DNA from 2 places in the Streptomyces sp. 71268 genome. Region 2 is predicted to be linked to the other one. Evidence: riboswitches for the same ligand, from Rfam matches in the RefSeq annotation. Region 2 holds a riboswitch; the other holds the start of a gene.

Region 1 (11,032 bases), 3.4 Mb from region 2:
TCGGGCTTGACGCCGAGTAGCTCGGCGGCCTCGCGCGTGGTCAGCCGGCGCTCGCCGCGACCGGTCTCTGGTTCGGTGTTCGACTCCGTGTCCGCCATGACCTCACCGTATCCATGCCGATGGACTTCCCTCCATATATTGATTCACTTCGCTCTAATCAATATTGACAGCTCGATCATGCGTACTGGACAGTCAAAATCAATGTGAAGCGAGAAGGGGAGTCGAAGATGCCGATTCAGGAGTCCGAAGCAGTCGCTCAGGGGCCGCGCGCCCCCCTGCCGGCCGGCGGCGAGCAGCCGCCCTCCGGAGGCCGGACGCGGGACGGTGCGCCGGTCGAGGTGCCGCGCGGGCTCGCGGGAGTCGTCGTGACCGACACCGCGCTCGGTGACGTCCGTGGTCGCGAGGGCTTCTACCACTACCGCCAGTACTCCGCCGTCGAACTCGCCGAAAGCCGCACCTTCGAGGACGTGTGGCACCTGATGTTCTACGGAGAGCTGCCGGACGCCGCGCGGCGCGCCGCGTTCACCGCGCGGACCACGGCCCTGCGCCGGCTCCCCGAGGCGCTGCGGGCCGCGCTGCCCGGCATCGCCCGCGCCAGCGGGCCGTCGGGGCCGCTCGCCGGGCTGCGCACCGCGCTCTCCCTGCTCGGCGCGTCCGCCGGGTTCCGGCCGCTGTACGACATCGACACCGAGCGCCGGCGCGCGGACGCGCTGGCGGCGTGCGCCGCCGTACCCACGTTGCTCACCGCGCTCCACCGGCTCGGCGAGGGCCTTGAGCCGGTCGAGCCACGGGACGACCTCCCGTACGCCGCCAACTACCTCTACATGCTGAGCGGTACCGAGCCGGAGCCGGAGCGCGCTCGCGCCGTCGAGCGGTATCTGATCTCCACCGTGGACCACGGCTTCAACGCCTCCACCTTCACCGCCCGCGTGATCACCTCCACCGGCGCCGATCTCGCCGCCTGCCTGGTGGGGGCGGTGGGCGCGCTGTCGGGGCCGCTGCACGGGGGCGCGCCGAGCCGGGCCCTGGACACGCTCGACGCCATCGGCACCCCCGACCGGATCGACGCCTGGATCAGGGAGCGGGTGCGGGCGGGGGAGCGGATCATGGGGTTCGGGCACCCCGTCTACCGCACCGAGGACCCGCGCTCGCGGATGCTGCGCGGCGTGGCACAGGGCTTCGGCGGCCCGCTCGTGGACTTCGCCGTTGAGGTGGAGGCCCAGGTGGAGGCGATCCTGGCGGAGCTGAAGCCGGGGCGCGAACTGCACACCAACGTCGAGTTCTACGCCGGCGTCGTGATGGAACTGTGCGGGCTGCCGCGTGCCATGTTCACGCCGACGTTCGCCGCGGCCCGCGTGGTCGGCTGGAGCGCCAATATCCTGGAGCAGGCGGAGGACTCGAAGATCATCCGCCCGGCGGCCCGCTACGTCGGTCCGCCACCGCCGCAGCCCGTGCCCACCGTGTGAGAGGTCCCCCGTTGAGCGAGCAGCAGATCCCGGTCATCGTCCTCGCGGGCTTTCTGGGGTCGGGCAAGACCACCCTGCTCAACCACCTGCTCCGGCACAGCGGCGACACCCGGATTGGCGTCATAGTCAACGACTTCGGCTCGATCGAGATCGACGCCATGAGCGTGTCGGGGCAGGTGGGATCGACCGTCTCGCTCGGCAACGGGTGCCTGTGCTGCGCCGTGGACGTCAGCGAACTCGACGGCTACCTGGACACCCTGACCGCGCCCGCTGCCCGCCTGGACGTCATCGTCATCGAGGCGAGCGGGCTCGCCGAACCGCAGGAACTCGTGCGCATGGTGCTGGCCAGCGACAACCGGCGGGTGGTCTACGGGGGCCTGGTCGAGGTCGCCGACGCGGCCGAGTTCGCCGCCACCCGGGAGCGCCACCCGGAACTCGACCGGCACCTGGCCATCGCCGACCTGGTCGTGCTGAACAAGGCCGACCGGGTCTCGCCGACCGAACTGACCGCCCTCCGGGACACCCTCGACGAGCTGAGCCGGGGCACGGCGGTGATCGTCGCGGAGCACGGCCGCGTCGATCCGGAACTGCTCTTCGCGTGCCGTCCGCGCGACGAGAGCGCCGGGCGACAACTCTCCTTCGAGGACCTGCGCGCCGAGTTGGAGCCCGGGGGCGGCGACGGGCACGCCGGCCACCCGCACGCGACGTACGAGAGCCTCGCGTTCACCTCGTCCGTGCCGCTGCACCCGCGGCGGCTGATGGATTTCCTCGACGCGCGACCGGCGGGGCTCTACCGGATCAAGGGATTCGTCGACTTCGGGGCCGGCGACCCGCGCAACCGGTACGTGCTGCACGCGGTCGGGCGCTTCCTGCGCTTCTACCCGGAGCCCTGGCCGTCCGGTGAGCCCCGGCTCACCCAACTCGTGCTCATCGGCTCGGGCATCGACGCCCCCGCCCTGCGCGAGCAGCTCACCGGGTGCCGGGCGGACGACGCCTGGGTAGCGGAGGCGGCGGAGGTGGCACGGTCGCGGCCAGCGGCCGGCATCGCGCTGCCGGGCCAGCCCGGCGCGAGCGCGGCCGGCTCCCCGCTGCCGGCCCAGCGCGCCGCCGAGCCGACCGCGGTCCCGACCGCCGAGGGCGAGACGGGGCCCGGCTCGGGCGAATCCGCGGAGGCGGCGGCCGTGGCGCGCGCCATGTGGGGCGTGCTGCGGTACGTCCAGCACCAGGACCGCGAGCAGGACGAGGAGTAGGCCGCGCGCCCACCGACCGCACGACCGGTGGCCCGGCCCGGGGGCCCGTAGCCCCCCCGCCCCACCAGACCCGGGAACCCCCGCGCCGCGAGGCCGGCGGCCCCGACGACGTACGGGTCCCGCGCCACCCGCCGAACGGTTCGCCCGCACGCGCCGCGCCGGAGGACGAGCCCGGCGCGGCGGATCGCGCTCCCGCTACGCGGCCGGGCCCGCGATCGCCGCCACCGGCTTGGCCAGCGGAACGCCGGAGCCGTCCCGGCGCGGGTCGGGCTCGGGCAGCGGCACCGGGGCGCCGGTGGCGCTGGCGGCCCGCGCCGGGGCCGCCCCCGCCCACGCCATGACCAGGCAGTCCTCGCCCTTCAGGAAGCGCTGGCAGCGCACTCCGCCGGTGGCCCGGCCCTTGCGCGGATACTGGTCGAACGGGGTGAGCTTGGCCGTTTGCAGCGCTCCGTCGAGCGTGTCCCGCGCGCCCGCCACCGTGAAGACCGCCGCGTCGACGGCCGGGTCCACCGCGCCGAACGACAGCGCCCTGGCGCCGGCGCCCAGCTTCACCCCCGCCATGCCGCCCGCGGCCCGCCCCTGCGGGCGCACCTGCGCGGCCGGGTAGCGCAGCAGTTGGGCCTCGCTGGTGATGAAGACCAGGTCCTCGTCGCCGGTGCGCAACTCCACGGCGCCGACGACCTCGTCGCCCTCGCGGAGCGTGATGACCTCCAACTCGCCCTTGTTCGTCGGGTAGTCGGGCACCACCCGCTTGACCACGCCCTGCGCCGTGCCCAGCGCCAGGCCGGGCGACGACTCGTCCAGCGTGGTCAGGCACATCACCCGCTCGCCGTCGGCCAGGGTCAGGAACTCCGTGAGCGGCGCCCCGCCCGCGACGTTGGGCGCCGACGCGGTGTCCGGCAGCGTCGGCAGGTCGATCACCGAGATCCGCAACAACCGCCCGGTCGAGGTCACCGCGCCCACGTCGGCGCGCGCCGTGGCCGGCACCGAGGAGACGATCACGTCGTGCTTGGCGCGCCGGGCCGCACCGTCGTCCACCGGCGGCTCCCCGGTGGCGGTCCGCGCCAGCAGCCCCGTGGACGAGAGCAGCACGCGGCACGGGTCGTCGGGGACCTCCAGGGGCACCGACGCCACCGTGGAACCGGCCGACTCAAGGAGCACCGTGCGCCGGTCGGTGCCGAACTTCTTCGCCACCGTCGCCAGCTCGCTCGACACCAGCTTCCGCAGCTCGGCGTCGGACTCCAGGATGCGGGTCAGCTCGGCGATCTCCCCGGTGAGCTTGTCGCGCTCCGACTCCAGCTCGATCCGGTCGAACTTGGTCAGCCGGCGCAGCGGCGTGTCCAGGATGTACTGCGTCTGGGTGTCCGACAGCGCGAACCGGCCCATCAGCGATTCCTTGGCCTGCGCCGCGTTCTCGCTGGAGCGGATGATCCGAATGACCTCGTCGATGTCGAGCAGCGCCGTGAGCAGGCCCTCGACCAGGTGCAGCCGGTCCTGCCGCTTCCTGCGCCGGAACTCGCTGCGCCGCCGTACGACCTCGAAGCGGTGGTCGAGGTAGACCTCCAGGAGTTCCTTGAGGCCGAGGGTGAGCGGCTGGCCGTCCACCAGGGCGACGTTGTTGATGCCGAAGGACTCCTCCATCGGCGTCAGCTTGTACAACTGCTCCAGGACGGCCTCCGGGTTGAAGCCGTTCTTCACCTCGATGACCAGCCGCAGCCCGTGCTCGCGGTCGGTGAGGTCCTTGACGTCGGCGATGCCCTGGAGCTTCTTCGCGCCGACCAGGTCCTTGATCTTGGCGATGACCTTCTCCGGGCCGACCGCGAACGGCAGCTCCGTGACGACCAGGCCCTTGCGGCGCGGTGAGACGTTCTCCACCGTCACCGTCGCGCGGATCTTGAACGTGCCGCGCCCGGTCTCGTACGCGTCCCGCACGCCCGACAGGCCGACGATGCGCCCGCCGGTGGGCAGGTCGGGGCCCGGCACGAAGCGCATCAGGGTGTCGAGGTCGGCGCCCGGGTGCTTGATCAGGTGCCGCGCCGCGGCGATGACCTCGCCGAGGTTGTGCGGCGGCATGTTCGTCGCCATCCCGACCGCGATCCCCGACGAGCCGTTGACCAGCAGGTTGGGATAGGCCGCCGGGAGCGCGACGGGCTCCTGCTCGCTGCCGTCGTAGTTGGGGCTGAAGTCGACCGTGTCCTCGTCGATGGACTCGGTCATCAGCGAGGTCGCCGACGCCATCCGGCACTCGGTGTACCGCATGGCGGCCGGCGGGTCGTCGTTGCCCAGCGAGCCGAAGTTGCCGTGCCCGTCGACCAGCGGCAGGCGCATCGAGAACGGCTGGGCCATGCGCACCAGCGCGTCGTAGATGGACGCGTCGCCGTGCGGGTGCAGCTTGCCCATCACCTCGCCGACGACCCGGGCGCACTTGACGTACCCCCGCTCGGGGCGCAGCCCCATGTCGTTCATCTGGTACAGGATGCGGCGGTGCACCGGCTTGAGGCCGTCCCTCGCGTCGGGCAACGCGCGGGAGTAGATGACCGAGTAGGCGTATTCGAGGAAGGAGCCCTGCATTTCATCGACGACGTCGATGTCGAGGATGCGCTCCTCGAAATCCTCCGGTGGCGGGGTCTTCGTGCTGCGGCGGGCCATCGCGGCTGCGGCTCCTTCTCCTGCCGGTGCGAGTTCTGACGCCGACCATTGTGGACCGCCGCACTGACAACGCTGACCACGACCCGGCTGGCGGACCCCGCGCGACGCCGCCGCGCGCGGGGGCTTCGCCGGGAACTTCGCCAGATGTCAGCCCGCTTGCATACAGTGACAGGACTGCTCAACCCGCGATAGATCGCGCGATCGAAGGGACGTACATGCCCATGGGTCACACGGCCACGCAACAGGCCGGTTCCGGCGGCCTGACAGCGACCGAGCACCGCCTGGCGAACGGCCTGCGGGTGGTGCTCTCCGAGGACCACCTGACCCCGGTCGCCGCGGTCTGCCTCTGGTACGACGTCGGCTCCCGCCACGAGGTCAAGGGGCGTACGGGGCTCGCCCACCTCTTCGAGCACCTGATGTTCCAGGGCTCGAAGCAGGTGCGGGGCAACGGCCACTTCGAACTGGTCCAGGGGGCCGGCGGCTCGCTGAACGGCACCACGAGCTTCGAGCGCACCAACTACTTCGAGACCATGCCCACCCACCAGGTGGAGCTGGCCCTGTGGCTGGAGGCCGACCGGATGGGCTCGCTGCTTTCCGCGCTCGACGAGGAGAGCATGGAGAACCAGCGGGACGTGGTGAAGAACGAGCGCCGCCAGCGGTACGACAACGTGCCCTACGGCACCGCCTTCGAGCGGCTGACCGCGATGGTCTACCCGGAGGGCCACCCGTACCACCACACCCCCATCGGCTCGATGGCGGACCTGGACGCGGCCTCGCTGGAGGACGCGCGGCAGTTCTTCCGCACGTACTACGCGCCCAACAACGCCGTACTCGCCGTCGTCGGGGACATCGACCCCGAGCAGACCCTGGCCTGGGTCGAGAAGTACTTCGGCAGCATTCCGGCGCACGACGGCAAGCCCACCCCACGGGACGGCGCGCTGCCCGACATCATCGGCGCGCAGTTGCGCGAGGAGGTGCGCGAGGAGGTGCCCGCGCGCGCCCTGATGGCCGCCTACCGGCTGCCGCACGACGGCACCCGGGAGGCGGACGCCGCCGACCTGGCGCTGACCGTGCTCGGTGGCGGCGAGTCCTCGCGCCTGCACAACCGACTGGTGCGGCGCGACCGCACGGCCGTCGCGGCCGGCTTCGGGCTGCTGCGCCTGGCCGGCGCGCCCTCGCTCGGCTGGCTGGACGTCAAGACCTCGGGCGGCGTGGAGGTGCCCGCCATCGAGGCGGCGGTGGACGAGGAGCTGGCGCGCTTCGCCGCCGAGGGCCCGAGCCCGGAGGAGATGGAGCGGGCCCAGGCGCAGCTTGAGCGCGAGTGGCTGGACCGACTGGCCACGGTCGGCGGCCGGGCCGACGAACTGTGCCGCTACGCGGTCCTCTTCGGTGACCCGCAGCTCGCGCTGAGCGCCGTGGGCCGGGTCCTGGACATCACCGCCGACGAGGTGCGGGCCGTCGCCGCGGCCCGACTGCGCCCCGACAACCGCGCGGTCCTCGTCTACGAGCCGATCGAGGCCGCCGAGGCCGCCGAGGACGGCGAGGGCGACGAGGGCGCGGAGCCCACCGAGCCGGCCGACGTCGTGCGGGCGGCACCCACCGCGACCGCGGCCGACGTGGCCGACGCAGCGACCGAGGACAACGAGGAAGGGGCCGGCCGGTGAGCGACGCCGCAACCACGACCGCGACGCAGACGAACGCGACGGACACCACCGTGACGAGCATGCAGTTCCACCCCCAGCCGCAGCCGGGCCAGGCCAGGCCGTGGGCCTTCCCGGCGCCCGAGCGCGGCCAGTTGCCCAACGGCCTGACCGTGCTGCGCTGCCACCGCCCCGGCCAGCAGGTCGTCGCGGTCGAGGTCAGCCTCGCCGCACCGCTGGAGGCCGAGCCGCAGGGGCTCGAAGGCGTGGCCACCATCATGGCGCGGGCGCTGTCGGAGGGCACCGACCGGCACTCGGCCGAGGAGTTCGCCGCCGAGCTGGAGCGCTGCGGCGCCACCCTGGACGCCTACGCGGACCACCCCGGCGTGCGCGTCTCCCTGGAGGTCCCCGCCTCCCGGCTGACGAAGGCGCTCGGGCTGCTCGCCGACGCCCTGCGCGCCCCCGCCTTCCCGGAGGGCGAGATCGAGCGGCTGGTGCGCAACCGGCTCGACGAGATCCCGCACGAGCTGGCCAACCCGGCCCGGCGGGCCGCGATGACGCTGTCCAAGGAGCTCTTCCCGGCCGACTCCCGGATGTCCCGGCCGCGCCAGGGCACCGAGGAGTCGGTCGCGCGCGTGGACGCCGCCGCCGTGCGCGCCTTCTACGCGGCCCACGTGCGCCCGGCCACGGCCACCGCCGTCGTCGTCGGCGACCTCACCGGCGTCGACCTCGACCAGGCGCTGGCCGACACGCTGGGCGCCTGGAGCGGCGACACGGCCGCGCCCCGCCCGGTGCCCACCGTCACCGCCAACGACACCGGCCGGGTCGTCATCGTGGACCGGCCGGGCGCGGTGCAGACCCAACTGCTCATCGGCCGGGTCGGCGCCGACCGGCACGACCAGGTCTGGCCCGCCCAGACGCTCGGCACCTACTGCCTGGGCGGCACCCTCACCTCCCGGCTCGACCGGGTGCTGCGCGAGGAGAAGGGCTACACCTACGGCGTGCGGGCCTTCGCCCAGGTCCTGCGCTCCACGCCGGAGGGCACGGGCCTGTCCCTCCTGGCCATCAGCGGCTCGGTGGCCACCGAGGTGACGGGCCCGGCGCTCGAGGACGCGTGGAAGGTGCTGCGCACGTTGGCCGCCGACGGGCTCACGGACGACGAGCGCGACGTGGCCGTGCAGAACCTGGTGGGGATCGCCCCGTTGAAGTACGAGACGGCCGCCTCGGTCGCGGGCACCCTCGCCGATCAGGTGGAGCAGCACCTGCCGGACGACTTCCAGGCCCACCTCTACCGGCGGCTCGCGGAGACCGGCACGGTCGAGGCGACCGCCGCGGCCGTCGCCGCCTTCCCCACCGACCGGCTGGTGACCGTGCTGGTCGGCGACGCCTCGGTGATCGCCGAGCCGGTGAAGGCGCTGGGCATCGGGGACGTACGGGTGGTGAGCGGCTAGCGGCGCGCGCCCCGGCGGCCGAGCCGGGCTGGCGGGCCGTCAGGCGCCGCCCGGCCCGGGCTCGGTCCCGTGCCGTCCGCGCCCGTGGTGCCCGCGCCCGGGGCGCCGGTCGGCGCGCCGACCGGCGCCCCGGGCGCGGGGCGGCTGCCGTGGCCCCGGGGCGCCGGGCCGCGCGGGCCGGCAGGCGCGGGCCGGCACGCGGGCCGTGGAGCCGGGTGGCGTACGCGAGGGCGCGGGCAACGGTGCCCGATAGCTGACCGTGCCCCAGAGAGCGCCATGGGCGCCCGGATTGCCCCGGGTGTCCGTGGCGGAGTCTGGGACTCCTGTTGCTGATGAGCCGTTAAGAGGCCCTGGTGTCAAGTGGGATGCCGGGGCCTCTCGGTTTGTCTGTTTTGCGGGAGAGGCTGCCTGTCTGCCGTGTGGCGTGCGCAACAAACGGCCGGTTCTGTTTGCCGATCAAAAGACGTCCCGCTTAGCGTCAGCCCCGTTGTCCGTCACACCTTCGCCACACCCGTGGCACCGGGCAACCATCGCCGAGTCCCTTATGGCGCGAGCCAGGGGAGCCGGGGACCCAAGTCCCCTGGGGTGAATCGGCCGCCATCCTCGCGAGAGGCGTGGTGACCGTAGGAGACCTTCCTGCTCCGAACCCGTCAGCTAACCCGGTAGGCGAGAAGGAAGGAAAGGAGTACGCCTCCGCATGGCGTTCACCCGTGCCACTGGGCGGCACCGTCGCCCCAGCCGCTTTGTCCGTACCAGCGCGAACGCGGCGGGCATGGCCACCCTCGCGGCCACCGGCGTCGTCGCCGGCATAGCCGCTCCCGCGATGGCCGCCCCGGGCGCCGACGGCGTCCCCGAGCTCCAGGACACCGGCCTGCGCCAGGCCGCGACCCTGAACGAGGACATCGCGGACAAGATCGGCGCCCAGGCCGACGCCCAGTACTCCGCCGCCGAGCAGGCCGCGGCCGAGCAGCAGGCCGAGGAAGAGGCGCGCCAGCAGGCCGCCGAGCACGCCGCCGAGATGAAGAAGAAGGCGGAGGAGGCCAAGCGCAAGGCCGCCGCCGAGGCCGCGAAGAAGAAGGCCGCCGCGAAGAAGGCGGCCGAGGCACGGGCCGCCGCGGAGCGCGAGGCCGAGGAGACCCGCGCCAGCGAGGTCGTGGACACGCGCGCGTCGCGTACCGCCGAGCGTCCCGCGGTGGGCTCCTACGTCCTGCCGGTCGCGGGCTCGTACGTCTCGACGCAGTACCAGGCGTCCGGTGGCGCCTGGTCCTCCGGCAGCCACACCGGCGTCGACTTCCACGCCAGCACCGGCACCTCGGTGCGCGCCGTGGGCGCCGGCACCATCGTCGAGGCCGGCTGGGGCGGCGCGTACGGCAACAACGTCGTGATCAAGATGAACGACGGCACCTACACGCAGTACGGGCACCTCGACTCGATCTCCGTCTCGGTGGGCCAGAGCGTGGCCCCCGGCGAGCAGATCGGTCTCGCCGGCAACACGGGCAACTCCTTCGGCGCGCACCTGCACTTCGAGGCCCGCACGTCGCCCGAGTACGGCTCGGACATCAACCCCGTCGCCTACCTGCGCTCCCACGGCGTCAACATCTGAGGCGAGGCCGGGCCACCCCGCCCGGCCCCCGCACGTCCCACACCGAGGGCCCCGGCACCGAGCCGGGGCCCTCGGCGCGTCTCGGCTCGGGCCCGGGCCACGGGGGCCGGCGCGCGGCCGCGCGCCGCGGCGGCGCCCGTACGACAGCGCACGCCCCTTCCCGGGGCGGAAACGACGAAGCCGCGGTGACGTCCCAGGGGGATCACCGCGGCTTCGCAGGGTGCTGAAAAGCGACTCAGACCGTCTCCGGAAGCTCCTCAAGCCCCTCGGCGACGAGCTTGGCCAGCCGGTCGAGCGCGGCCTCGGAGCCGTCGGCCTCCGATGCGAGCACGATCTCCTCGCCGCCCTGCGCGCCGAGGCCGAGCACGGCGAGCATCGAGGCGGCGTTGACCGGGGTGCCGTCCGGCTTGGCGATCGTCACGGGGACGCCGGAGGCCGTCGCGGCGCGGACGAAGATGGACGCGGGGCGAGCGTGCAGGCCCTCTGCCCAGCCGACGGTGACGCGGCGCTCAACCATGGTGTTGCCCTTCAGGTGGTTGCTGTTGTCTAGACCAGTCTCTCACGGGGTGCGGAGTGCTCTGGCGAAGCCCTTCCACAGCCTGCCCCGGCGCAACGCTGAGCGCGAGTCGGACCGTTGTCGGTGCCCCCGCCTAGTCTTGGAGCCATGGAAACGCCGCCCGAGCACGCCTATCCGACGCACTGGGAAGCGGACGTGGTGCTCCGCGACGGCGGCACCGCCCAGATCCGCCCCATCACGCCCGACGACGGCCAGCGCCTGGTCGACTTCTACGAGCGGGTCTCGGACGAGTCCAAGTACTACCGCTTCTTCGCCCCCTACCCCCGGCTCTCCGACCGCGATGTGCACCGCTTCACCCACCACGACTACGTGAACCGGGTCGGCCTGGCGGCGACGGTCGGCGACGAGTTCATCGCCACGGTCCGGTACGACCGCATCGACGAGCGCGGCCGCCCC
Region 2 (11,032 bases):
GGTGTGGGTCACGCGCGCCGAGAAGGACGCGATGGCCCGGGTGCTGCGCGGCTGCCCGACGACGGCCCTGCCGGTGGGCACCGCCCCCACCGACGCGCCGGGCCGCTGAGCCGGCGGGCCGGGGCGGACGCGCCGAGCCGCTGGGCCGACGCGCCGCCCCGGCGGGCCCGCCGGGGCGGGGCGAAGGGCGGGCGCGCGGGCGGTGATCCGTCCGCTAATTCGCCCGTACGTCCCGCTCGCGCATCCCAACCGAACACGAATCGTTGGTCGAACCAGTGGCTACCGCCGCTGCGACTCCTTACCATCGATCAACGCCAGGTCGATGCGCACACCCCTGGAGGGGTTCCGCCCGCCCCTCCTCAGGTCTTGAACCTTGCCGGGAGGCTCCATGCTGCGTTCGCTTCGAAGCCCCAGGACCGCGCGGAGCCGTAGGCCCGCGCTCGCCGTCTCCGCCGTGGCACTGCTCGGCACGGTGCCGCTGCTCACCGGCTGCGGAAGCGAGGCGCACCCCGGGGCGGCGGCCGTGGTGGACGGTGACCGGATCACCGTCTCGCAGCTCCAGTCGCAGGTCAGGGACGTACGGGACGCCCAGCGTGACTCCCCGCAGGGCACCGAGCTGATCGCGCGCTCGGGGCAGCTCAGCCGGGACACGCTGATCCGCATGATCCACACCAGGGTGGTGGAGCGCGCCGCCAAGGACAACGGCATCAAGGTCACGCCGCGCGAGGTGCAGCAGGAGGTCAAGCGGGCCGAGAACCGGCCGGGCGGCGCCAAGGCGCTGCGCGCCGTCTTCCTTGAGCAGGGCATCGCGCCGCAGCAGATCAACGCCACGATGCGGGTCGAGCTGCTGCGCATGAAGCTGATCCAGCAACTCGGTGAGGGCCCCGCCGTGACCGCGTTCCAGTCCACCTCCAAGCGCCTTGGCATCGACGTGAACCCGCGTTACGGCAGTTGGGACAGCCTGCAGGGCCGGGCCGTGCCGACCAAGGAGCCGTGGATCAAGGTCAACGAGCCGGAGCGGCGCCCGGCGTAGCCGGCTCCCCCGGGTGGGTTACGTTCGAGGGGTGAACGCTCCTCGAACGTCGGCCCCCCAGGCCGCCCCCGGCACCGGCCGACTCGTCCTGCTCACCACCACCCACCGGGTCGCGCCGGGCCTGTTGTCCTGGCCCGCGTGGCAGACGCTGCGCGCGGCGGACCGGGTGCTGTGCGCCGACGCGGACCACCCCCAACTCCCGTACCTGCGGGACGCGGGGATCGCCGTCGAGATCGCCGAGGCCGACGCCCGCACCCTGGTGGCGTACTGCGTCGCCGACGCCCCCGCCGCCGCTGACGGTGGGGCGCATGCCGATGATCGGGCTCATGGCGACGATGAGGCCGAGGCGACCGCCGGCGGGCACACCGTCGTCGTGGTGACCTCGGCCGCCGGCGAGTCCGCCCTCACCAACGAGCTGGCCGCCCTCGCCGGCTCGGGCCGCGCCGCCGTGCCCGACCTGGAGCTGCTGCCCGGCTCGTACGACCTGCCCGGGGCGCGCCTCCTGGACCTGGTGCAGATCATGGACCAGATCCGGCTCGCCTGCCCGTGGAGCAGCCAGCGCACCCACCAGGACCTGGCCAAGTACGGCATCGAGGAGGCGTACGAGCTGGTCGAGGCCATCGAGGCCGGGGACCGCGACGAGCTGCGCGAGGAACTCGGCGACGTGCTGCTCCAGGTCGTCTTCCACGCCCGCGTCGCGCAGGACGACCCGGCGGAGCCGTTCGGCATCGACGACGTCGCGGCCACCATCGTGGACAAGCTGGTCCGCCGCCACCCGCACATCTTCGGCGACGCGACCGCGCGCACGCCCGAGGAGGTCAAGGAGCTGTGGCTACGGACCAAGGCGGTCGAGAAGCAGCGCGGCTCGGTCACCGAGGGCGTCCCGCTCGGTCAGCCCGCGCTCGCGCTGGCCGCCAAGCTCGCGCTGCGGGCCCGTAAGGCCGGCATCTCCGCGTTGCCCGAGGGCCCCGGTGTCGGCTACGAGCTGCTGGCGCTCGCGGCCCGCGCCGAGGCGGCGGGCATCGACCCCGAGACGGCGCTGCGGGCCGCCGCGCGCACCTACCGGGACGCGATCCGCGCGGCGGAGGAGTCCGACGGGCGGGCGTCGGGCGCCACGGGGGCCGGGGAGTCGGCTGAGTAGCCGCCGCCCGGGCCCGCGCGGCGCCGCCCGTTACGGGCTCGGCGCGGCGGCCCGGGGCGCGGGCGGTGCCGCGAGGAGCAGCGCGCCGGCCGCGAGGGCCGCGCCCGCCACGCAGGTCGCCGGCCAGCCGCCCGCGGCCCACACGCCCGACGTGATCGCCGACCCCGCCGCGCCGCCGGCGAAGTAGCTGCTCATGTAGGCGGAGTTGAGCCGGTTACGGGCCTCGGGGCGCACCGCGTACACCAGGTTCTGGTTGCTGATGTGGACGCCCTGCACGGCCAGGTCCAGGGTCAGCACGCCGAGCAGCAGCGCGGCCACCGCCCACGGGCCGCCGGGGCCCGCGGCGAGCAGCGGCCCCCAGGAGAGCAGCAACAGCAGCGCGCCGACGCGGCTCACCTGGTGGGCCAGGCCACGGTCGGCCAGCCGGCCGCTGATCGAGGCGACGAGGGAGCTGGCCGCCCCCACCAGGCCGAGGAGTCCGATCGCCGAGTCGGACCAGCGGTAGTCGGGCCCGGAGAGCAGAAAGGTCATCGCGGTCCACAGGACGCTGAACGAGCCGAACGTCAGCGCCCCGATCGCCGCCCGCCGCCGCAGTACCGGCTCCTGCCCGAGCAGCGCGGCCGTCGAGCGCAGCAGCGCCGGGTAGCGGAGCGTGGAGGTGGGCCGCAGCCGGGGCAGGTAGCGGTGGAGCAGCACCGCGAGAATCGCCATCAGGGTGGCGTTGACCCAGTAGACGGTGCGCCAGCCACCGAGGTCGGCCAGCACGCCGGCCGCCGTGCGGGCCAGCAGGATGCCGAGCAGCAGCCCGGACATGACGGTGCCCACGGTGCGCCCGCGCTCGTGCGGCGCGGCGAGGGTGGCCGCGTACGGGACGACGACCTGGGCCGCGACCGAGGTGAAGCCGGTCAGAGCGGTGCCGACGAGGAGCAGGACCCCGTTCGGGGCGCTGGCGGTCACGGTGAGGAAGGCGGCGGTGGCCGCGGTGAGGCCGACCGCGAGCCGCCGCCGCTCGACCAGGTCACCGAGCGGGACCAGCAGGACCAGGCCGAGCCCGTAGCCCACCTGGGCCACCGTGACCACGAGCGCGGCCAGCGAGGAGCCGAGGCCCAGGTCGTCGCCGATGGTGTCGAGGAGGGGCTGGGCGAAGTAGTTGCCCGCCACGGACAGGCCGGCCGCCACCGACATCAGCAGCAACAGGCCGCGCCCGACGCCCGGCGCGCCCGCCTCCGGCTCGGCGCCGCCCGGCCCGTCGCCGCCTGAACCGGCCGCGTCCCGCACGGTGCCTCCCGTCCCGGCCGCTCGCGACCCGTCCTCGCGCGGTCCGCTCCCGTGCGACCCGGTCGCGTGTGACCCGCTTCCGCGCGCCCCGGTCGCGGGCGGCTTGGCCGCGTGTGACCCGCTTCCGCGCGCCCCGGACGCGTGGGTCTCGCTTCCGCGCGTCCCGGTCGCGGGCGGCCTGGCCGCGTCCGGCGCCGTCCTCCGTACGCCGTCGTCCCGCATGTTCTCCTCCGCCATCCTCGCCGCGCGCCTCCTGTCGGGCCGGTCGTGCCCCGCGCGTCGGGGCGCGGCGCCCGCCCGACCCTCCCCCGACGAGCACGGGGGCGTCCAGCGCTTAATCGCCCCGTCCGTCCTGCTCGCCGACGGTGGCCGGGGCGCCCGGGAGCCGCGTGCGGGCGGGGGAACCCGAGGCGCGTGCGCCGTTTTGTCCAGTTGGGCCGACTGAGCACGGACAAGAGGGGTACCCGTGGCCCATGAACATCCAGAGCATGGCCCCCACCACCGGTTATCCGACGGGCTCGGCCTCCGACGTGGTCGTCGAGCTCGCCGTCAAACGCGACCACCTGGTCGGCATCGCGCCCTTCGTGGCCGGGCTCGCCGTCGTCGCCGTGCTGATCCTGGCCGTGGTCTACGGTCTCCGCCGTCGAGACCGCGAGCCGCCGCCCCCGCAGGAGCCCCAGCGGCGCTCCGGCGCGTGGGAGACCTCCGAAGAACACCGCTCCGGCCACTGCCCACCGGACCACGGCCCCGGCCACCAGGAGGGTGAGGAGACCGGCTACGAAACCCAGCATCGGGTGCCGGACGAGGTGCCGAAGCACGACGGGCGGCACCGGATGATGCCGTACGAGTTCAAGGACCACGGCAACGAGGGCACCAGGCCCGCCCGCGAGGGCGAGTACACCGGCCGGCGCCGCCGCAAGTAACCCGCCGCTCCGCCGCCCCTTCGCCCGGCCGCCCCGGCGCCGCGCCACCGCGCCGGGGGCCGGCGCGGGGCGAGTAGCGTCGGAGGGTGCCCGAAGAAACCGCTCCCCGCCCGCCGGCCCCGACCTGCCCGCTGGCCCAGACCCCCGACCAGACCGCCGCGCGGGCCGCCGCCCACCACCCGCTCACCGACCCGCCGGCCCACGAGCCGCTGCCCGGCGGGGCGGCGCCCGACGCCCCCGGGCACCGCCCACCAGGCCCGCACACCCCCGAGTCGGACGCGTCCGGCTCAGCCGGACCGGGCTCAGAGGCGCCGGGCTCACGGTCGCCCGGCCCAGGGGCGCCCGGCTCAGGGGCGCCGGGCTCGGCCGGGTCGGGCCCGGCCGCGCCGGAGGCGGGCGCGTCGGGGGTCGGCGTGCCGCCGATGCCGCCGCTGTTCACGTGGGAGTTCGCCAGCGACCCGTACCCCGCGTACGCCTGGCTGCGCGAGCACGCCCCCGTCCACAAGACCACGCTGCCCAGCGGCGTCGAGGCGTGGCTCGTGACGCGGTACGCCGACGCCAGGCGGGTGCTGGCCGATCCGCGGCTGTCGAAGAACCCGCTGCGGCACAGCGCCGCCGCGCACGCCAAGGGACGGGTCGGCATTCCGGGGGAGCGCGGCGCCGACCTGATGACGCACCTGCTCAACATCGACCCGCCGGACCACACGCGGCTGCGCCGGCTGGTCTCCACCGCGTTCACACCGCGCCGCGCCGCCGAGTTCGCGCCGCGCGTGCGGGAGCTGACCGACCAGTTGATCGACGCGTTCGCCGAGCGCGGCAGCGCCGACCTGATCCACGAGTTCGCCTTCCCGCTCCCCATCTACGCCATCTGCGACATGCTCGGCGTCCCGCCCGAGGACCAGGACGACTTCCGGGACTGGGCGGGCATGATGATCCGGCACGGCGGCGGCCCGCGCGGCGGCGTGGCCCGCGCGGTGAGGAAGATCCGCGACTACCTCGCCGACCTCATCCACCGCAAGCGCGAGAACCTGGGCGACGACCTGATCTCCGGGCTCATCAGGGCCAGCGACCACGGCGAGCACCTGACCGAGAACGAGGCCGCGGCCATGTGCTTCGTCCTCCTGTTCGCCGGGTTCGAGACGACCATCAACCTCATCGGCAACGGCACCCTGGCCCTGCTGCGCCACCCCGCCGAGCGGGCCAGGCTCCAGGCCGCGCTGGCCACGGGGGACACCACGCTCCTGGACACCGGCGTGGAGGAGCTGCTGCGGTACGACGGGCCGGTCGAGCTGGCGACCTGGCGGTTCGCCACCGCGCCACTGACCATCGACGGGCAGCACGTCGCGACGGGCGAACCGGTCCTGGTGGTGCTCGCCGCCGCCGACCGCGACCCGCGCCGCTTCCCCGACCCCGACCGGCTCGACCTCTCCCGCCGCGACAACCAGCACCTGGGCTACGGCCACGGCATCCACTACTGCGTGGGCGCCCCGCTGGCCCGCATCGAGGCGCGCACCGCGATCGGCACCCTGCTGACCCGGCTGCCCGACCTCCGGTTGGACGCCGACCCGGACGAACTGCGCTGGCGCGGCGGCCTCATCATGCGCGGCCTGCGCACCCTGCCGGTCACCTTCACCCCACCCGGCGCTCCGGCCTCCTCTTAGTACGGCGACCCGCGACCGGGACCTCCTCCTGGTACGGCGGCCCGCGCGGGCGGCCTCCCCTTAGTACGGCGGCCCGCGCGGGCCGACTCCAGCGGCGTCGGCCTCCAACGGGGGCCTCCAGCGAGGTGACCTCCAGCCGGGCCGGGCCCGTGCGGTCGGCTACGTAGGGCGCGTACGGCGATGGGAGGAGGCGCCGTTGACGCGCCCGGGTGCCGGAAAGGGGCGGTGGGCGCCCCGTGCGCCGGCCGTTCGACGTGCCGGGCAGCGCGACGCCGACCGCCACTGCCGACCCCGCGCGCCCCGTGCCCCGTTCCTGACCTCCCGCGCCCCTCGGTACGGCCGCGCGCCGGGCCTTCGGCCGGCCGCCCGCGAGCGCGTTACGGCCCTGTGCTAGAGGGGCGGGCAAACGGGCGCGCACATCCGCGAACTGACGTACCGTCAGAGGTGTGATCGCCGCGTGACCTCCGCTACATCAGCTTGTGACGGTCCCGGGCCGGCAGTATGTTCGACCGTCAAAATCTGCCGCCAACCTGAGAGGCCACCGCATGCGATCCGGCAACGGCAAACATCGCCGCCCCCGTCAGGCCCCGGCCATCGTCGTCGCCGCGGGGGTGACCGGCGCGGGAATCGCCCTCCCGCTGCTCGGCGCCACCAGCGCCGGCGCCGCCGACACGGCCACCTGGGACCGCGTTGCCGAGTGCGAGAGCGGGGGCACCTGGAGCGCCAACGAGGGCAACGGGCGCTACGGCGGCCTCGGCCTGAGCCTGGACGCCTGGCAGCTCTACGGCGGCACGGACCACGCGCCCCGTCCGGACCTGGCCAGCCGCGCGCAGCAGATAGCCATCGCCCAGACGATCCTGTCCGAGCGCGGCCCCGTGGCGTGGAACGACTGCGCGCAGACGGCCGGCCTGACCGAGGACGGCGAGATCCCGGACGTCAACCCCGGCGACCCCAGCCACGACGACCGGGGCACCGACCGGGGCGACTACGGCCACGCCCCGAGCCCGAAGCCGGACGCGACCCCGGACGCGAAGCCCACCCCGGACGACGCCAAGCCGACCCCGACCGACGAGCGGGGCCCGGACGCCGAGTCGACGCCGGACGCCACGCCAGCCCAGGACAAGGCGCCCAGCCGGGGCGGCGAGCCCAGCCCCGACGCGTCCGCGCCCAGCGACGACGCGGAGCCCGCCGGGACGCCCCGTACCACCCCGAGCCCGAACCGGGGCGAGGAGCGGCCCGCCGACCGAGGCGAGGCCGGGCGCGAGACGCCCGACGCGCCGCGTGGCGACGGGGAGCGGCCCGGCGCCGGCGAGGGGGCGCGCGAGGACGGCGCGGGCACCGGCAAGCACCGCGGCGAGCCCCGCGAGGAGCCCGCCGACGCCCCGGGCCGCCCCGACGGCCGGGACGACGACCGACAGCGCCCCGAGGGCCGGCACGCCGACCGCAGCGAGCGCGGGCGCGTGGGCGACCGGTCGGACGGGGAGACGCGGAGTGAGCACCGGGTCCGGTCCGGTGACACGCTGTGGGCGATCGCCGAGCAGCACGAGACGCCGGGCGGTTGGCCGGCGCTCTACGAGGCCAACGAGAGCGTCATCGGGGACGACCCCGACCTGATCCTGCCCGGCCAGAAGCTCGACCTGGAGGCCACGGCGGACCGCTGATCGGTCGTCACTTTGGGTGTTTCACCCAGGTGTGCACCGATTCGCGAAAGTGAGACATGGGTCTCGTTCGATCTCCGGCGTGTCGTGCTTGTCCGTCCATCAGGTGCACTGTCTGACCTGCGGTGATGTGATTTTCTTGCGGGTAAACCCCACTGACTTTCCAGGGATGTTGGGGTTTGAGCACCCCGGGGATCTGTGATTACGGTCTTCATCGCTCGCCACCGCGGGCGCCACTGGTCGTCACGCCGAATCCTGCCGGCGGCCGGGGGGAACCGACGCGTCAAGCGCCGAAGGCAGGAGCGGGGGAACCACAGGTAAGTGCCGGACGGTCCGTGAAACGAGGGGGCTGAACGGCTTGGGGTGAAGCCGCGGGAAACCGCGGCCGGGCAACTCACAGTCCGAACCCGACAGCTCACCTCGTAGGCGTCGGTGAGGAAACCAACATGCTGATTTCCAAGGGCAAGCACCGCCGTCCGTCCAAGGCCACCCGCATCGCCACGCTCGCCGGTGTCACCGGTGCCGCCGTCGCCGTGCCGCTGATGGGGGCCACCGGCGCCAACGCCGCCACCACCGGCCAGTGGGACCAGGTCGCCCAGTGCGAGTCGACCGGCAACTGGTCGATCAACACCGGCAACGGCTACTACGGCGGCCTGCAGTTCTCCGCCTCCACCTGGGCCGCGTACGGCGGCACCGCCTACGCCCCGACCGCCGACAAGGCGTCCAAGGCCCAGCAGATACAGATCGCCGAGAAGGTCCTGGCCAGCCAGGGCAAGGGCGCCTGGCCGCACTGCGGCGTCAACCTGACCCAGGGCGGCTACACCGCGCCCAAGCAGCAGGCCCCCAAGCAGCAGGCGCCGCAGCAGGCCGCGCCCAAGCAGCAGCAGGCCGCGCCGCAGCAGTCCGCGCCGAAGGCCGCCCCGAAGCACGCCGGCCCGCGCGCCTCGGACGACCAGGCCCCGAGCCGCAGCTCCGAGCGGTACGTGCCCAAGCACGCCGCCCCGAAGCAGGCCGCGCCGCAGCAGAGCGCCCCGAAGACGATCAAGAAGGGCGACGGCGAGTACAAGGTCGAGGCCGGCGACACCCTCGCCAAGATCGCCGAGGCCGAGAACGTCAAGGGTGGCTGGCAGAAGCTGTACGACCTCAACGACGAGATCGTCACCGATGCCGACCTGATCTTCCCGGGCCAGCAGCTCCACCTGAGCTGATCCCCGCCTCCGGCGCCCGGCCGGCTCCGCCCCAGAGCCGGCCCGGCGTCCGTCCCTCCCCGCCCCGGAGGGACCGCAGACCGCCCCGCCACGGTGCGCCCACCCCCGAGCGCATCGCGGCGGGGCTCCGCGTTTGCCACCCCGCGCGGGCCGCGCCCGGCCGAGCCGCCCCCGTACGCCGCCCGCACACGCCGTCCCGTACGCCCTCCCCGTACGCCCCCCCGCGACGCGCCACGCGCCGTCCGGCCGCCGTACGGGCCCCGCGCCGCCGCCGTACGGACGCCGGGCCGCCGCCGTCCGGACGGCGCCCGGTCGCCTGGGCCCGGTAGGCATGCCGCGGGCGCCTCGCGCGGACGTCCCGGCCGGCGCTGTCCGGGGCCGCGCGGCCGATTCGGTTGCGCCGTTCACCCATCGATCTGCGCTTTTGTCCCTCTTGTCGTCTCGTCCGGCGGGCGTGCGGCGAGCCGGGGTGCCGGGGCCGGTTAGGCTCGTGTCGCAGAAGCTCAGACCCACACGAAGGAGACCGCTCGTGCCGTCTATCGACGTCGTCGTAGCTCGCGAGATCCTCGACTCGCGAGGCAACCCCACGGTCGAGGTCGAGGTCGGCCTCGACGACGGCAGCACCGGCCGTGCTGCCGTGCCGTCCGGCGCCTCGACCGGCCAGTTCGAGGCCCTTGAGCTGCGGGACGGCGACAAGGCCCGCTACGGCGGCAAGGGTGTGGAGAAGGCCGTGCTCGCGGTCATCGAGCAGATCGGCCCGGAGCTGGTCGGCTACGACGCCACCGAGCAGCGCCTGATCGACCAGGCCATGTTCGACCTGGACGCCACGCCGGACAAGTCCTCGCTCGGCGCCAACGCCATCCTCGGCGTCTCGCTGGCCGTCGCGCACGCCGCCTCCGAGGCGTCCGACCTGCCGCTCTTCCGCTACCTCGGCGGCCCGAACGCGCACCAGCTCCCGGTGCCGATGATGAACATCCTGAACGGCGGCTCGCACGCCGACTCCAACGTGGACATCCAGGAGTTCATGATCGCCCCGATCGGCGCGGAGTCCTTCTCCGAGGCCCTGCGCTGGGGCGCCGAGGTCTACCACACGCTCAAGGGCGTCCTGAAGGAGCGCGGCCTGTCCACCGGCCTCGGCGACGAGGGCGGCTTCGCGCCGAACCTGGACTCCAACCGCGAGGCGCTCGACCTGATCGTCGAGGCCATCAAGAAGGCCGGCTACACCCCGGGCCAGGACATCGCGCTCGCGCTCGACGTCGCCGCGTCCGAGTTCTACAAGGACGGCGCCTACGCGTTCGAGGGCCAGTCGCGCAGCGCCGCCGAGATGACCGCGTACTACGCCGAGCTGGTCGCCGCCTACCCGCTGGTCTCCATCGAGGACCCGCTGAACGAGGAGGACTGGGACGGCTGGAAGACCCTCACCGACGAGCTGGGCGACAAGGTGCAGATCGTCGGCGACGACCTGTTCGTCACCAACCCGGAGCGCCTCGCCCGGGGCATCGACTCCGGCACCGCCAACGCCCTGCTGGTCAAGGTCAACCAGATCGGCTCGCTGACCGAGACGCTGGACGCGGTCGAGCTGGCCCAGCGCAACGGCTTCAAGTGCATGATGTCCCACCGCTCCGGCGAGACCGAGGACGTCACCATCGCCGACCTGGCCGTGGCCACCAACTGCGGTCAGATCAAGACCGGCGCCCCGGCCCGCTCCGAGCGCGTGGCCAAGTACAACCAGCTCCTGCGCATCGAGGAGATCCTCGACGACGCGGCCGTCTACGCGGGCCGCAGCGCCTTCCCGCGCTTCCGCTTCGAGGGCTGAGCCGGGCCGCGCCGCGCCCACCGCACGGCGAGCCCACCGCTTTTCCGTCCGTCCCCGGCCCCGGTCCCGTACCGTGGCCGGGGACGCACGTGTGTGCTGGCGGCGCGCGTTCGGCGGCCGGCGCACGCCGACCGACCAGGCGCACCCGTCCGAGCGCGCCCGGCTGACCGGTTGACGACGGCTGACCGCCGTCGTACGGCCGCTGACGGCCGCTCACGGACGACCTACGGACGAAGGGGTAAGACGTGCCCGCGGACCGGTTCTCCACCGCGACCAGGCTGAGGGCGCTCGGCGAGAACGCCGCGGCCCGGGTC

The links. A riboswitch is a leader RNA that binds a small molecule or an ion and turns the genes downstream of it on or off. The one in region 2 is predicted to bind cyclic di-AMP.
Region 1: another riboswitch for cyclic di-AMP. It lies ahead of OYE22_RS06905 (M23 family metallopeptidase); the one in region 2 lies ahead of OYE22_RS20990 (transglycosylase family protein).

What each region holds. Positions count from the first base shown of each region.
Region 1 is NZ_CP114200.1:1,891,281-1,902,312, reverse strand. Features, by position in the region: gene OYE22_RS06935 (citrate synthase) at 1-98, opposite strand, end outside; gene OYE22_RS06930 (citrate synthase) at 228-1,466, shown strand; gene OYE22_RS06925 (GTP-binding protein) at 1,478-2,716, shown strand; gene OYE22_RS06920 (DNA topoisomerase IV subunit A) at 2,912-5,365, opposite strand; gene OYE22_RS06915 (pitrilysin family protein) at 5,581-7,029, shown strand; gene OYE22_RS06910 (pitrilysin family protein) at 7,089-8,456, shown strand; cyclic di-AMP (ydaO/yuaA leader) riboswitch at 8,978-9,140, shown strand; gene OYE22_RS06905 (M23 family metallopeptidase) at 9,154-10,059, shown strand; gene OYE22_RS06900 (HPr family phosphocarrier protein) at 10,295-10,576, opposite strand; gene OYE22_RS06895 (GNAT family N-acetyltransferase) at 10,724-11,032, shown strand, end outside.
Region 2 is NZ_CP114200.1:5,309,115-5,320,146, forward strand. Features, by position in the region: gene OYE22_RS20955 (HNH endonuclease family protein) at 1-109, shown strand, start outside; gene OYE22_RS20960 (SurA N-terminal domain-containing protein) at 389-1,033, shown strand; gene OYE22_RS20965 (MazG family protein) at 1,065-2,174, shown strand; gene OYE22_RS20970 (MFS transporter) at 2,205-3,452, opposite strand; gene OYE22_RS20975 (DUF6479 family protein) at 3,926-4,375, shown strand; gene OYE22_RS20980 (cytochrome P450) at 4,798-6,036, shown strand; gene OYE22_RS20985 (transglycosylase family protein) at 6,582-7,697, shown strand; cyclic di-AMP (ydaO/yuaA leader) riboswitch at 7,973-8,138, shown strand; gene OYE22_RS20990 (transglycosylase family protein) at 8,141-8,902, shown strand; gene eno (phosphopyruvate hydratase) at 9,432-10,718, shown strand; gene OYE22_RS21000 (septum formation initiator family protein) at 10,964-11,032, shown strand, end outside.